DNA from 2 places in the Methylobacterium sp. J-059 genome. Region 1 is predicted to be linked to the other one. Evidence: riboswitches for the same ligand, from Rfam matches in the RefSeq annotation. Region 1 holds a riboswitch; the other holds the start of a gene.
What was found. Region 1 has a riboswitch for thiamine pyrophosphate ahead of thiC (phosphomethylpyrimidine synthase ThiC). Riboswitches for the same ligand answer to the same signal wherever they lie in the genome.
Positions count from the first base shown of each region.

Region 2: linked by a shared signal. The riboswitch ahead of thiO (glycine oxidase ThiO) and the one ahead of thiC (phosphomethylpyrimidine synthase ThiC) in region 1 are both predicted to bind thiamine pyrophosphate.

Region 1 is NZ_JAKSYA010000186.1:15,246-22,583, forward strand. It holds gene MKK55_RS28535 (hypothetical protein) at 105-395, opposite strand; gene thiC (phosphomethylpyrimidine synthase ThiC) at 761-2,650, opposite strand; TPP riboswitch at 2,726-2,834, opposite strand; gene MKK55_RS28545 (alpha/beta hydrolase) at 2,953-3,786, shown strand; gene MKK55_RS28550 (HNH endonuclease) at 3,854-4,222, shown strand; gene MKK55_RS28555 (acyltransferase family protein) at 4,348-5,433, shown strand; gene MKK55_RS28560 (PilZ domain-containing protein) at 5,463-5,714, opposite strand; gene MKK55_RS28565 (transglycosylase domain-containing protein) at 5,986-7,338, shown strand, end outside.
Region 2 is NZ_JAKSYA010000150.1:35,526-42,863, reverse strand. It holds gene MKK55_RS22095 (peptidase) at 1-192, shown strand, start outside; gene MKK55_RS22090 (thiamine phosphate synthase) at 392-994, opposite strand; gene MKK55_RS22085 (thiazole synthase) at 1,017-1,817, opposite strand; gene thiS (sulfur carrier protein ThiS) at 1,821-2,033, opposite strand; gene thiO (glycine oxidase ThiO) at 2,030-3,256, opposite strand; TPP riboswitch at 3,332-3,460, opposite strand; gene MKK55_RS22070 (TIGR02281 family clan AA aspartic protease) at 3,671-4,174, shown strand; gene MKK55_RS22065 (adenylate/guanylate cyclase domain-containing protein) at 4,183-5,442, opposite strand; gene rpoD (RNA polymerase sigma factor RpoD) at 5,616-7,338, opposite strand, start outside.

The DNA.
Region 1 (7,338 bases):
TTCGGCGACCCGGTCTCGACAGGCATGGCGACGCGAAAAAGGGCCGAGGCGCACAGCCCCGGCCCTTTCGTTCCGCTCGGCGTCACGACCGGCGGAGGCGCCGCTCACGCTTCGCGATCGACGGGCTTATCGGCCGTCCTGCGCTCCGCCTGAGCCTCGGCGTAGGCGCGCGACCGCAGCACCGACACGTCCGGAAGCTGGACCAGCACCGCACCGGTGCCGGGATCGAGCACCTGATACACGACGCTCTTCGTATCCCGGTCGATGGTGATGCGCCGCTCGTCGTTGGTCCGATCCGACGCGGCGTCGCCGCGCGACCGTCCGTCATCGGAGACCGCAGCGCCGCTGCGATCGCTTCTGCCGATGTCGACGCGAACGGCCGGATCGAGCGCCACCGGAGCCGCCGCCTCGATGGGTCTGGCAGGCTGGACGACGGGCGGTGCGCTCAGGCGCGTCGGCGTCGGGGGTGTCACTTCGAAGGTACTCATCGCGCACCTCTACGGGTCCCGTTGCGGCATGAGACCAGAAGCCGTGCGGCGCGTGAATCGTATCTTAAGACTCCGCCCCGGTACCCGACTGAGCGGGATCATCCTGAAGAATCAGGCAACGACGCGGATCGAATTTTAACGGTTCGCCCCGGCATGCGCCGCGTCCCCGGGGCCCGGTCGAGCGGATGCGAGGCCTCGGAAGCGATCCGCCCCCGCGCGCCTGTCGGCGGGCGGGGGCGGAGCGCTCGGTCATGCGTCCCGGAGTGGCGCCGTCACTCGGCGGCGTCGACGTAGAGCTTGCCGCCCTCGGCCAGGAACTCGCGCGACTTCTCCGCCATCCCGGCCTCGCGCTCGGCGCTGGTGAGGATCGGCGCGGTGTTGAGCACCTCGCCGGCGGCCTCCATCGCCAGCACCTCGGCGCGCAGGTCCTGCGTGATCTTCATCGAGCAGAACTTCGGCCCGCACATCGAGCAGAAATGCGCGACCTTGTGGGCGTCCTTGGGCAGGGTCTCGTCGTGGTAGGCGCGCGCCGTGTCCGGGTCGAGGCCGAGGTTGAACTGGTCCTCCCACCGGAAGTCGAAGCGGGCTTTCGACAGGGCGTCGTCGCGCAGCTGCGCCGCCGGGTGGCCCTTGGCCAGATCCGCGGCGTGGGCGGCGATCCTGTAGGTGATGACGCCGGTCTTCACGTCGTCGCGGTTGGGCAGCCCGAGATGCTCCTTGGGCGTGACGTAGCAGAGCATCGCGCAGCCGAACCAGCCGATCATCGCCGCGCCGATGCCGGAGGTGATGTGGTCGTAGCCCGGCGCGATGTCGGTGGTCAGCGGGCCGAGGGTGTAGAACGGCGCCTCGCCGCACTCGGCGAGCTGCTTCTCCATGTTGACCTTGACCTTGTGCATCGGCACGTGGCCCGGCCCCTCGATCATCGTCTGGCAGCCCTTGTTCCAGGCGATCTTGGTCAGCTCGCCCAGCGTCTCGAGCTCGGCGAACTGCGCCGCGTCGTTCGCGTCGGCGATCGAGCCGGGGCGGAGGCCGTCGCCGAGCGAGAACGAGACGTCGTAGGCGCGGCAGATGTCGCAGATCTCCTCGAAGCGCTCGTAGAGGAACGATTCGCGGTGCCCGGCCAGGCACCAGCGCGCCATGATCGAGCCGCCGCGCGACACGATGCCGGTGACGCGCCGCGCGGTGAGCGGCACGTGGGCGAGGCGCACGCCGGCATGGATCGTGAAGTAGTCGATGCCCTGCTCGGCCTGCTCGATGAGCGTGTCCTTGAACACCTCCCAGTCGAGCTTGAGCGGATCGCCGCCGACCTTCTCGAGCGCCTGGTAGATCGGCACCGTGCCGATCGGCACCGGCGAGTTGCGGATGATCCACGAGCGGATGTTGTGGATGTTGCGGCCGGTCGACAGGTCCATCACCGTGTCGGCGCCCCAGCGGATCGACCAGACCAGCTTCTCCACCTCTTCCGCCGCCGACGAGGTGACGGCCGAGTTGCCGATGTTGGCGTTGATCTTCACCAGGAAGTTCCGGCCGATCGCCATCGGCTCCAGCTCGGTGTGGTTGATGTTGGCCGGGATGATCGCCCGGCCGCGGGCGACCTCGTCGCGCACGAACTCGGGCGTGATGAACGGCGGCACCGAGGCGCCGAAGCTCTCGCCGTCGGCGAGCGCCGCGTGCGCCCGGTCGAGCATCTGCTCGCGGCACAGGTTCTCGCGGTTTGCGACGTAGATCATCTCCTCGGTGACGATCCCGGCGCGGGCGAACTCGTACTGCGTCACCATCTGGCCCGGGCCGGCCTTGCGGATCGTCCGCTCGGCGGGGCAGGGGGCCACCAGCTTGTCGGCCGGCACGAAGCCGTTGTCCTCGGGCTTCACGATGCGCGGCTGCACGGCGGCGTAGTCGCGCTTGGCGATCCACGGGTCGCGCAGGGTCAGCAGGCCCTTGGCGAGGTCGATGCGGGCGTCGGTCTCGGTGTAGGGGCCGGACGGGTCGTAGACCCGCACCGCCGGCTCGTTCGGGTCGGTCAGCACGATCTCGCGGAACGGCACCCGGATGTCCTCCCGGCCGGCCACGCTCGCGTAGACCTTGCGCGAGCCGGTCACCGGACCCGTGGTCACGGTCTCGGGACTTCCCTTGACGTCTTTGGACAGGACGGGCGCGTTCATCGAGTGGGTCTCCCGGCTTTGGGGCGATCCGGCACGCGTCGATGGAGATGCGATGAAGCGGCAGACGCCGGGATCGGCGCCGCAGGTTCCCGTCCCTCCGCCGGTACGAGCCGGATCAGGTTCAAGGGTCAGGACGTCGCGTCCACTCTCAGCCCCCGGTTGCGGGGCCCCCCTCGGAATGGTTCGAATCTCCGCGTGCCGCCGGACTTTGTCAATGCGTGCGACAGACCATGCCGGGACGGACGGCTGCCGGCGTCGCCGCGGAACGGTTAGGGTCCGCCCGCGAGACCCGGCGGAGACCCATGCGCATCCTGCTCGTCCTGGCGGCCGCCGCCATCGTCTTCGGCGGCCCCATCGCCGCGCTGGCCGTCTTCCAGCGCAACCTGCTCTACCCGGGCGCCTTCATCGCCGGCCCGCGCGCACGCCTGCCGGTGCCGCCGGGCACCGAAGCGATCTCGCTCGTCACCGCCGACGACGAGCGCCTGCATGCCCTGTGGCGGGCGCCGCGCCCCGGCTGCGGCGTCGTGGTCAGCTTCCACGGCAACGGCTCGCGCCCCGAGCCCGCGGCCGCCCGCTTCGCCGCCGCGCCCTGGTCCGGCGCCGGATGGGGCGTGGTGGCGATCGCCTATCGCGGCTATCCCGGATCGACCGGCACGCCGACGGAGGACGGGCTGATCGCCGACGGGCTCGCGGCCGTCGCCGAGGCCGCGCGGCGGGCGCCCGGCGCTCCGATCCTGCTGCACGGTCATTCCCTCGGCGCCGCGGTCGCGGTCGCCGTGGCGGAGCGGGTGCCGCATCTCGGGCTCTACCTCGAGGCGCCGTTCGATTCGCTGCCCGGCATCGTGCGCCTCGCCTTCCCCTACGCGCCGACCACCCTGCTGCGCGATACCTGGCGCTCCGATGCGCGCATCGCGCGGGCCGGCGGGCCGGTGCTCATCGTCCACGGCACGGCGGACGGCGTCGTGCCGGTGAAGCTCGGGCGCCGCCTCGCCACGGCGGCGGGCGCGAGCGCCCGCTTCGAGGCGGTCGCCGGCGACCACGTCTCGGTGCTCGGAACCCGCGACCACCTGGCCGAAACCTTGTTCGGCGACCGCGTCCGGCCGGGCTGCCCGGCGCTCGCCGCAGCGACGCCTTGACGCCGCGCCGCGGTTTTCCCGCAATCCCATATCGCCGGTCGGACCCGATGCGAACGGAGGCGAGGCGGTGGGGCGACGCGAGCGGCGCTGGCGCGAGGACGATCCCGAGACGCAGGCGCGCAGCCCCGAGCCGGTGATCTGCCCGCTCTGCGAGCGCCCGATCCCGCCCCGCGCCCGCTCGAGCCTGCATCACCTCGTGCCGAAGCTGAAGGGCGGCACCCACGGCACCACCGTGCGGCTGCACCAGGTCTGCCACTCGGCGATCCATGCCCGGCACAGCGAAGCCGAGCTCGCCCGGCGCCTCGCCGACGTCGGCGCGCTCCGCGCCGAGCCGGAGATCGCGCGCTTCATCGCCTGGGTGCGGACCAAGCCCGACGACTTCCACGCTGCCACGCGGATGACGCGGGACCGTCGCTCGGCCAAGCGCAAGAGCTGACGCCGGGCCCCGGAGCGGATTCACCCCGCGTTCGCCATGCCGCGCGATGGCGCTGCGGGGCTCAGGCGGCCTTTACGGATCCCGCCCAAGGGTTGCGCCGACGGGGCGACCGGGCGGAGGCGGTGATGGCGGGGGCGGCGGGCACGGCGGGGCCGGGGGATGCGATGCGTCTCGCCTGGGTCGACGTCGCCAAGGGCATCTGCATCCTCCTCGTGGTGATGATGCATTCCACCCTCGGCACCGGCGAGGCGATGGACGGTGAGGGTTTCCTCCACACGGTGGTGAGCTTCGCGAAGCCGTTCCGGATCCCGGACTTCTTCCTGCTGTCGGGCCTGTTCGTCGGCCGGGTGATCGACCGCGACTGGCGCTTGTTCGCCGACCGGCGTGTCGTCCACTTCGCCTACTTCTACGGGCTCTGGGTCGTCGTCCAGTCGCTCGCGAAGTATCCGGCGATCGTCGGCGAGGCCGGGCCGGGCGCCTTCGCGGCCCATCTCGTCCACGCGCTGATCGAGCCGTACGCGACGCTGTGGTTCATCTACCTGCTCGCGGTGTTCTCGGTGGTGACCAAGCTGCTGCGCCGCGTGCCGGCGGCGGTGCTCCTGGCCGGCGCCGCCCTGCTGCAGGTCGTGCCGATCGCGACCCCTTCCTATCTCGCGGAGGAGTTCTGCGCCCGCTACGTCTACTTCGTGGCCGGATACCTGTTCGCCGGGCGCATCTTCGCCTTGGCCGACCGGGTCGCGCGCAACCCGGGGGCGGCCTGTGCCGGGCTGATGCTCTGGGCGGGGATCGAGGCGTGGCTCGCCTTCACGCCCTCGCAACTGCCGGGGTACCCGACGCTCGCCAGCCTGCCGCTGGTCAGCCTGATCCTCGGCGGCGCCGGCGCGCTCGCCATCGTCGCCGGCGCCGCCCTGCTGACGTCGGCCGGGGGGCCGGTCACCGCGGCGTTGCGCGCCTGCGGGCAACGCTCGATCGTGATCTACCTCGCGTTCTTCCTGCCGATGGCGGTCACGCGGACGCTGCTGGTCAAGGTCGGGCTGATCGACGATGTCGGCCTCGCCAGCCTGACGGTGATGGTCGTCGCCGTGATCGTGCCGCTCGCCCTGGAGCGCGCGGTCCGCGGCACCGCCCTCCGCTTTATGTTCGCCCGCCCGAAGGCGTTCCGCATCGCGAGGGCCCGGCAGGACCCCGCTCCGGCGCTGCAGCCGGCCTGAGCCGGCGCGCGCCGGTTTCGCGGTTCGTCTCAGCCTTCGAACCGTACTCCCAGCCGCCGGCCCTCGCGCCGGACGACGCGACAGCGCCGCGGCGGCTCGTAAGCGGTCACCCGCAGCGTGAACCGATCGGGGGCGACGATCTCGGCCGCGACCTCGATCTGCGCGCCGGTCTCGGAGACGTCCCAGACCAGGCATTCGCAGGGCTTCCCGCATTCGTCCGCGATCAGGCTCGCCACCTGGAAGGCGTCCTTGCGCGGGGTGCTGCGTCGATTGTCGCTCATGGCATCACCCCAAGGTCGAAGGCGGAGCGCATCTTGCGCGCAATCGCTTAGCAAAAGCCGCGTCCGGCGCCAAAAACCCCGTGAACTCGGCGACGCTGGGCCGCATCGCGGAGCGCGAACGCCAAGTTCCTGATCGTCAACGGGTTCTGAAAATCGGCGGTTAACATCCCTTAAACCCGCCGCATTTACCGTGCGGAACCGGGCCTCCGACGATCGCCGCCGCACCGCCTTCGCAGGGCATCTCGGACGGGCATCAGGACAGACGGGACGCATGGCGAACGGACGCGGAAGGGACGGCCGGGGCGAACCGAACTTCGACGTGCCCGAGGGGCGCGGCGCGGGTCGGGGCGGCGCGGACCTTCGCCTGTCGCGGGCCGATCGCCCGGGAGGCGGCGTGGCCAGCAGAAGCCGAGACAGCGAGGACGCGGGCAGCCGCCGGGCGAAGCCGGCCGCCAAGGGCGGCGCGCGGCGTGGCGCTTCGTCGAAGAAGGTCCGGCGGCGCTCGCTGCTCGGGCGCGTGGTCTACGCCGGCTGGGTGCTCGGCCTGTGGGCGGTGGTCGGGATCGCCGGCCTGATCGCCTACCATGCCTCCCAGCTTCCGCCGATCGACCAGCTCGCGGTGCCCAAGCGCCCGCCGAACATCGCGATTCTCGCTTCCGACGGCTCGCTGCTCGCCAACCGCGGCGAGACCGGCGGTCGCGTCGTCGGCATCAAGGAGCTGCCGAGCTACCTGCCGCGCGCCTTCGTGGCGATCGAGGACCGGCGCTTCTACAGCCATTTCGGCGTCGACCCGGTCGGCATTCTGCGCGCCATCGGCCAGAACCTGACGCGCCGCGGCGTCGCCCAGGGCGGCTCGACCCTGACGCAGCAGCTCGCCAAGAACCTGTTCCTGACGCCCGAGCGGTCGGCCTCGCGCAAGATCCAGGAGGCGATCCTCGCCCTGTGGCTCGAGCACAAGTACAGCAAGGACGAGCTGCTCGAGCTCTACCTGAACCGGGTCTACTTCGGCGCCGGCGCCTACGGCGTCGAGGCGGCGGCGCAGCGCTACTTCGGCAAGCCGGCCAAGACCGTCAGCGTCGCGGAAGCCGCGATGCTCGGCGGCCTCGTCCAGGCGCCCTCGCGGCTGGCGCCGAACCGCAACCTGCCGGCGGCCCAGGCGCGCGCCGCCCAGGTGGTCGCGGCCATGCAGGAGCTCGGCTTCATCACCGCCCAGGACGCGAAGGTGGCGCTCGCCCAGCCGGCCCGGCCGGCGAGCACCCGCGGCGGCGGCTCGGCGAACTACGTCGCCGACCTCGTCATGGACGTGCTCGACGACTTCGTCGGCACGATCGAGGGCGACATCGTCGTGCAGACCACGGTCGACACCAACCTTCAGGCGACCGCCGAGAAGGCGCTCGTCGACGAGCTGAACGCCAAGGGCGGCCGCTACAACGTCGGCCAGGGCGCGCTGGTCTCGATGCGGCCGGACGGCGCGATCCGCGCGCTGATCGGCGGGCGCGACTACGCGCAGAGCCAGTTCAACCGCGCCACCACCGCCAAGCGCCAGCCCGGCTCCTCGTTCAAGCCGTTCGTCTACCTCGCCGCGGTCGAGCGCGGCGCGACGCCGGACACGGTGAAGGAGGAC
Region 2 (7,338 bases), on a different contig from region 1:
TCGAATCTCGGCGTCGGCCTGCCGATCGACATCGCGCTGGCGCGCCGCAACGCCCTCGACCTCGAGGTGAATCATCGGATCGAGGCCGGCGAGGGCTACTTCCACGACCTGCGCGAGCGCTGGTCGGCGGCGCTCCGCGCCGCGCATCGGGCGATCCCGCGCCCGCCCTACGGGCCTGCCGCAGCGAAGTAGTTTCTCACGCCGGACATCCTCCAACCGTGAGCCTCACCCTGAGGTGCCGCAGCGAAGCGGAGGCCTCGAAGGAGCCCTGCAGCGCGCGCGCGATTTCTGGAGCCCCCCTTCGAGGTCGCCGACGCGGCACCGCAGGATGAGGTCGAGGGTGGGGACGGGGCTGAATCGGCGAGCGTCGAATTCTGATCCTGCGTAAGGCTCACGGTGGCCCGTCCGAGGCCGCTTCCCAGCCGCGCAACAGTGCCCGAGCTTCGGCGGAAGGGTCGTCGACCCGCATCAGGCCGCCCATCACGGCCACGCCCGCCGCGCCCGCTCGGCGACACGCGGCGGCGGTGGCGACGCCGATGCCACCCAGCGCAACGACCGGGATTCCGATCCGCGCGGCCGTTGCGATGGCGCCGAGGCCGAGGGCGGGACCGTAGCCGGGCTTGCTCGCCGTGGCGAAGACCGGGCTCAGGGTCACGTAATCCGTGTCTTCCGCCGCCTCGACGTCGCGCAGGCCGTGCGCCGAGACGCCGACGAGCGCCGAGGTGCCGAGGCGGCGCCTGGCATCGGCGATGGCGGCACGATCCGTCCCGCCGCCGAGATGGACGCTCGCGCCGAGGGCCGCGGCAAGCTCGAGATCGCCGCCGACCGAGAGCACGCCGCCGGCCTCGCGGACGCGTTCCGCGATGCGCTCCGCCAGCACCCGGCGCTCGGGCGGTGGCAGATCCCTGTCGCGAAACCAGACCCACCGGCACCCGCCGTCGAGCACGGCGGCGATGGTCTCGCCCAGGGGGCGGGGCCCGTGCCGGTCGGTCACCGCAAGGAGCGGCGACGGCAGGCTACGAGCCGACAAGGCCGAGCTGCGGGCTCGACGGCTCGGCCCGGCCGCGGCGCGGGATTCGGCCGGCGCGGTGGGCATCGCGGCCCGCCTGCACGGCGTTGCGCATCGCGCGCGCCATGCGGACGGGATCGGCGGCCTTCGCCACCGCGGTGTTGATCAGGCAGGCGTCGGCGCCCAACTCCATCGCGATCACCGCGTCGGAGGCCGTGCCAATACCGGCATCCACGATCACCGGTACGCTCGTGCGGCGGCAGATCAACTCGAGGTTGGTCGGATTGGCGATGCCCATGCCGGAGCCGATCAGCGAGCCCATCGGCATCACCGCGGCGCAGCCGATGTCGGCGAGCCGCTGGCAGACGATCGGATCGTCGTTGCAGTAGGGCAGCACGACGAAGCCGTCGTCGACGAGGTGGCGGCAGGCCTCGATCAGCTCGGCGACGTCCGGGTACAGGGTCTCGCGGTCGCCGATCACCTCGACCTTGATCCAGTTGGTGTCGAGCGCCTCGCGGGCCAGCTCGGCGGTCATGATCGCGTCGCGGGCGGTCTCGCAGCCGGCGGTGTTCGGCAGGAAGCGGCGTCCTTTCAGGATCTTCACGGTGTCCGAGCCGTGGCCCTGCAGCGAGACCCGGCGGATCGAGGCGGTGGCGACCTCGGCCCCGGAGGCCGCGACCGCATCGCGCATGATCACCTGCGTCGGGTAGCCCGCGGTGCCGATGAACAGCCGCGAGCCCAGCGTGACGCCGGCGATCACGAAGGGGTCGTCGGCCTCCGGTCGGAGGGGTGTGAGCGTGTCGACCATCCTCTAGCCTCCCTGCATGGCGCGTACGATCTCGATGCGGTCGCCCTCGGAGATCGGTGTGGTGTCCCAGTCGCGGCGGCGGACGACGCGGCCGTTGAGCGCGATGGCGACGCCCTGCGGATCGGTGCTGCCGGTCTCCTCCGCCGCCTGCGCGAACAGGGCGGCGACGTCGGCGGCCTCGATCTCGCGAGCCTGTCCGTTCACCGTCAGCTTCATGCCGACGCCCTCAGCTCGGCGCCCGGCGCGAACCGCGCCAGCGAGAAGTCCTGCGCGACCGCCGGCATCGCGCCCGTCGTGACGAGGGCGGCGATCGCGTCGGCGGTCACCGGGGCGAGCAGGTAGCCGTTGCGATGGTGGCCGGTGGCGACCACAAGGCCGGGGGCGATCTCACCGAGGATCGGCGCGTCGTCGTCCGAGGTCGGGCGGAACCCGCTCCAGACGGCCTCGACCTCCATCTCCTCAATGCCGGGCAGCACCCGGCGCGCGCCTTCGAGCAGGGCATAGAGCCCGCCGGCGGTGACGCCGGGGCGGAAGCCGCAATCCTCGACCGTCGCGCCGACGACGATGTGGCCGTCGCTCTTCGGCGCCATGTGGACCTGCTCGGTCCAGACCATGTGGGAGAGCGTGCCGGTGCGGGCCGTGGTCTTCAGCGCCAGCGACTGTCCCTTCAGCGGGCGCACGGGCAGGGCGAGGCTTTGCGGCAGCAGGCCGCCCTCGCCGCTCCAGGCGCCGGCGGCGAGCACCACGGTCTCGGCCACGACCACGCCGTCGGCGGTGCGCAGGCCCGCGACGCGGCCGCCCGTGCGTTCGAGGGCGACGACCGGGCTGTTCTCGACGAGCGCCACGCCGGCGGCACGGCACGCCTCGACGAGCGCCGCCATCACCCGGCTCGGGTCGACCTGATGATCGAGCGGGCAGAGCACGCCCGCGGTGACCGAGGGGCGGAGGGCCGGCTCGCGGCGACGCACGTCGGCACCCGCGATCCACTCGGCGGCGACGCCCGAGCGGCGCTGCAGGTCGAAGCGGAAGCGCAGGCGCTCGACCTCGTCGCGCCCGATGGCCAGCACCAGCGTCCCGTCCTCGCGGTAGTCGATGTCGAGGCCGGACGCCGCTTCGAGCTCAGCGCTAAACCCCGGCCAGCGCCGGAGCGAATCAAGCGCCAGCGGCAGCAGCGGGTCGGAGCCGGGCTCGTGCTCGGCCGCCGGCGCCAGCATGCCCGTGGCGGCGAGGCTCGCGCCGGAGCCGATGGTCTCCCGCTCGACCACGACGACGGACCGCCCGGCCTGCGCCAGCCGCCAGGCGATCGACAGCCCGATCAGGCCGCCGCCGACGATCGCGACGTCGGCACGCGCCGGCAGCGGGACGGTTGGCCGGGCGCCGCCGCTCGTCCGGCGCGTCCCGATCGGTGATGCTGCGTGACGACCCGAATGACGACCCAAGTGATCCTCCGCGTGCTGTCGCAGAGACCGGGCCTGACGCTTCGTCTGAGAAGCTGGGGCACCCCGTCGTCGAAGACGGCGCCCACGGTCCAATCCCTACGCCGGTGTGAACCGGATCAGGTTCGAAGGATTTCCGCGCCGCGGGCCCTCACGAGCCTGCCAGCGGTTTCTCAGCCCCTTGCCGGGGATCTCCCTGGAACACCGCAGATGTGGTCCCGCCGGCCGCCTCGGTCAACCCCGCGGGCCGATCCCCTCCTGCGGATGCGCGCGATTCGTCGTCGCGCCGAGACGGACCGGAAACCCTGTCGGCAGATGGCCGCGCGGTTCCGTCCGGCGGCGGGCACGCCGCCACGCATCGTTCACCGGCGTCGTGCTCGTCTAAGCGTCCTCGATCGGCGGGGGCGAAGGTAGGCGATGCGGACGATCCTGATGCTCTGCCTCGCGGCCGGCCTCGTCGCGGGGGTGCTCGGAGGCATCGGCAACCGCCTGACCAGCCGCAAGGCCGCGGCCCCACCGGTGCCGACGGTGCAACTGGTTGCGTCCGCGCCGACGGCGATCGCGCTCGGCGCCGACCGCAACGGCCACTTCCTCGCCGACGCGCTGGTCGACGGGCGATCGCTGCGCATGATGGTCGACACCGGGGCCACGACGTGCAGCTTTGCGGAAGAGGATGCCGCCCGCCTCGGCATCGTCGTCGGGCCGCGGGACTTCACGCGCCCGGTGATGACCGCCAACGGGACGATCCGCGTCGCACCGGTGCGGATCGGCACGATCCGGATCGGGCCCGTCACCGTGCGCGACGTCGAGGCCGTGATCGTCCCGAGCGGACGCCTCGGCACGAACCTCCTCGGCATGTCGTTCCTGAAGCGCGTGCGCGACTTCAGCATCGCCGGCGGGACGATGACGCTGCGGGGCTGAGGCCCGCCTCAGCCCTGGCCGCGGTGCGGCTTCGGGCGCGGGCGATAGACCATCATCGGCTCGGCGAACCCGTCGAGCACGTGCTCGCCGAGCGGCACCGGATCGCCCCACAGGAAGTCGACGAAGGGCTTCGACATCAGCAGCGGCTCGCCGAGCGTCTTGTTGAGCCGGGCGATGCGGCTCGCCATGTTCACGTCGCGGCCGATGACCGTGAAGTCGAGGCGCGTGCCCGAGCCGACGTTGCCGTAGGCCGCCTCGCCGTGATGGAGCGCGATGCCGGCCATCATCGGCACTGTGAATTGGTGGAGGGTGTTGGCCTCCTCCAGCGCCGCGAGCGCACTTTGTGCCGCCGTCAGCGCCCCCTTGGCGGCGCCGCCGAGGTCGTCACCCGGCTCGCGGAAGATGGCGAGCAGGCCGTCGCCGAGATACTTCAGCACCTCGCCGCCCTCCCGCTCGATCGGCGGCACGAGACAGTCGAAGAAGATGTTGAGCAGGTCGACCGCCTCTTCCAGCGTCATGTTCGCCGAGATGCGGGTGTAGTCGCGCATGTCGGCGAACAGGATCGCCGAGCGGATGCGCTTCACCTGCCCGCGGCGGATGTCGCCCGACAGGATGGCGCGGTGCGGCTCGTCACCGACGTAGATGCGCAGCACCGTGTCGAGCTGCTTGGTGACGATCCGCATCTCCATCACCGCGGCCAGGGCCGGCATGATGAAGCGCAGGATCGCCACGTCCTCGTCGCGGAATCCGTCCGGGTCGCGGGTGGCGAAGGTGATGCCGTTATGCGTGCCGTTGGTGAAGAACAGCGGCACCACGATGTAGTGGCGGTAGCCGGCGGCCCTCAGGTCGGGGATCACCGAGTAGGCGTCGTCCGGCGTCTCGGCGAGGTCGAGGATCAGCCATTCGCCGTCCTCGTGCACCTTGCGGAACGGGCTCGCCGCGTAGGCGCGCTCGGAGGCTTCGCCGTGCGGGAACAGGCGCACCGTCGTGCCGGACTCGCGCGTCCAGATGCGGCCGATGCCGGAATATTCCGAGTGCAGCGTATCGATCGCCGTCGAGGTCCGGTCCACCGGAACGCCGACCGCGTTGAGGCGCTCGGCGAAGCCCGCGATCAGGTCGTCGGGCTCGGGCAGGCGGGCGCCCTCGCTCAGCAGCCAGTCGCGGATCGCGACGCAATCCTGCAGCGCGCCGAACGGCACGTCGTCCGCCTCCGAGCCGTCGGCTGCGGCGGTCGGCGGCACGGGTGGATGCTGGCGACGCTCAAGCATACGGCCAAGGTGGGTTCACGAACCGCCAAAGCAAGGTTCCGGCTGACGATGGCGAGATCGATCCGGATCGAAGACCATCATCCCTTCGCCGCCTGGAACGCGAGATCGCGCCGTGAGCACGGCGCGATCCGACGATCGCATTTCGGCGAATTCGAGAATGGCGTATCCGACGCTCAGTTGTCCAGGAAGCTCCGCAACTTCCGGCTCCGGCTCGGATGCTTCAGCTTACGCAGGGCCTTCGCCTCGATCTGACGGATGCGCTCGCGGGTCACCGAGAACTGCTGGCCGACTTCCTCGAGGGTGTGGTCGGTGTTCATGCCGATGCCGAAGCGCATGCGGAGCACCCGCTCCTCGCGCGGGGTCAACGAGGCGAGGACGCGCGTCGTGGTCTCGCGGAGGTTGCTCTGGATCGCCGCGTCGATCGGCAGGACGACGTTCTTGTCCTCGATGAAGTCGCCGAGGTGGCTGTCCTCCTCGTCGCCGATGGGCGTCTCGAGGGAGATCGGCTCCTTGGCGATCTTCAGGACTTTTCGGACTTTCTCGAGCGGCATGGCCAGCTTCTCGGCCAGCTCCTCCGGAGTCGGCTCGCGGCCGATCTCGTGCAGCATCTGGCGCGAGGTGCGGACGATCTTGTTGATCGTCTCGATCATGTGCACCGGGATGCGGATGGTGCGCGCCTGGTCGGCGATCGAGCGGGTGATCGCCTGACGGATCCACCAGGTGGCGTAGGTCGAGAACTTGTAGCCGCGGCGGTACTCGAACTTGTCGACCGCCTTCATCAGGCCGATGTTGCCCTCCTGGATCAGGTCCAGGAACTGCAGGCCGCGGTTGGTGTACTTCTTGGCGATCGAGATCACGAGGCGGAGGTTGGCCTCGATCATCTCCTTCTTGGCCTGGCGGGCTTCGCGCTCGCCCTTCTGGACCATGTTGACGATCTTGCGGTACTCGCCGATCTCCAGGCCCGTCTCGGAGGCGAGCGTCAGGATCTGCTCGCGCAGGTCCGAGACCTGCTTCGAGCCCTTCTCGACGAGGTTCTTCCAGCCCTTGCCGCCGAGCGTGCCGACGCGGGTCATCCAGTTCGGGTCGAGCTCCCAGCCCTGGTAGTGGCGCAGGAACTCGTCGCGGGCGACGCCATGGCTCTCGGCGTAGCGCATCAGCCGGCCCTCGTGCGAGATGAGGCGCTTGTTGATGTCGTACAGCTGCTCGACCAGGGCCTCGATGCGGTTGTTGTTCAGCGACAGCGACTTCACGTCGGCGACGACGGTGTCCTTGAACTCGGCCTGCTTCTTCTCCTGGGCCGGCGTGGTCTTCTCGCTGTTCGCCTTGCGCTCGGTCTCCTCGTTCTGGAGCTTGCGCAGCTTGCGGTAGTTGTTGGCGATCGCGTCGAACGTCTCGAGCACGCGCGGCTTGATCTCGGCTTCCATCGCCGCGAGCGAGACGTTGTTCTCCATGTCGTCGTCGTCGTCGCCGCCCTCGGGCGTCGGCGCTTCCGGCTCGGCATCCTCGCCCTCGGCGGCGGCCTCCGCGATCTGCGGGTTCTTGCCGTCGGGGCCGGCATAGGTCGCTTCGAGATCGATGATGTCGCGCAGCAGCACCTTGCCGTCGACGAGCTCGTCGCGCCAGATGATGATCGCCTGGAAGGTCAGCGGGCTCTCGCACAGGCCGGCGATCATCGCCTCGCGCCCGGCCTCGATCCGCTTGGCGATGGCGATCTCGCCCTCGCGCGACAGCAGCTCGACCGAGCCCATCTCGCGCAGGTACATCCGCACCGGATCGTCGGTGCGGTCGGTCGGCTCCTTGGTCGCGGTGACGACGGCGACGGCGCGCGTCGGGGCGACCTCGGCCACCTCCGTGCCCTCGGCGCTCTCCTCGTCGTCCGACGCCTCGCCATTAGCC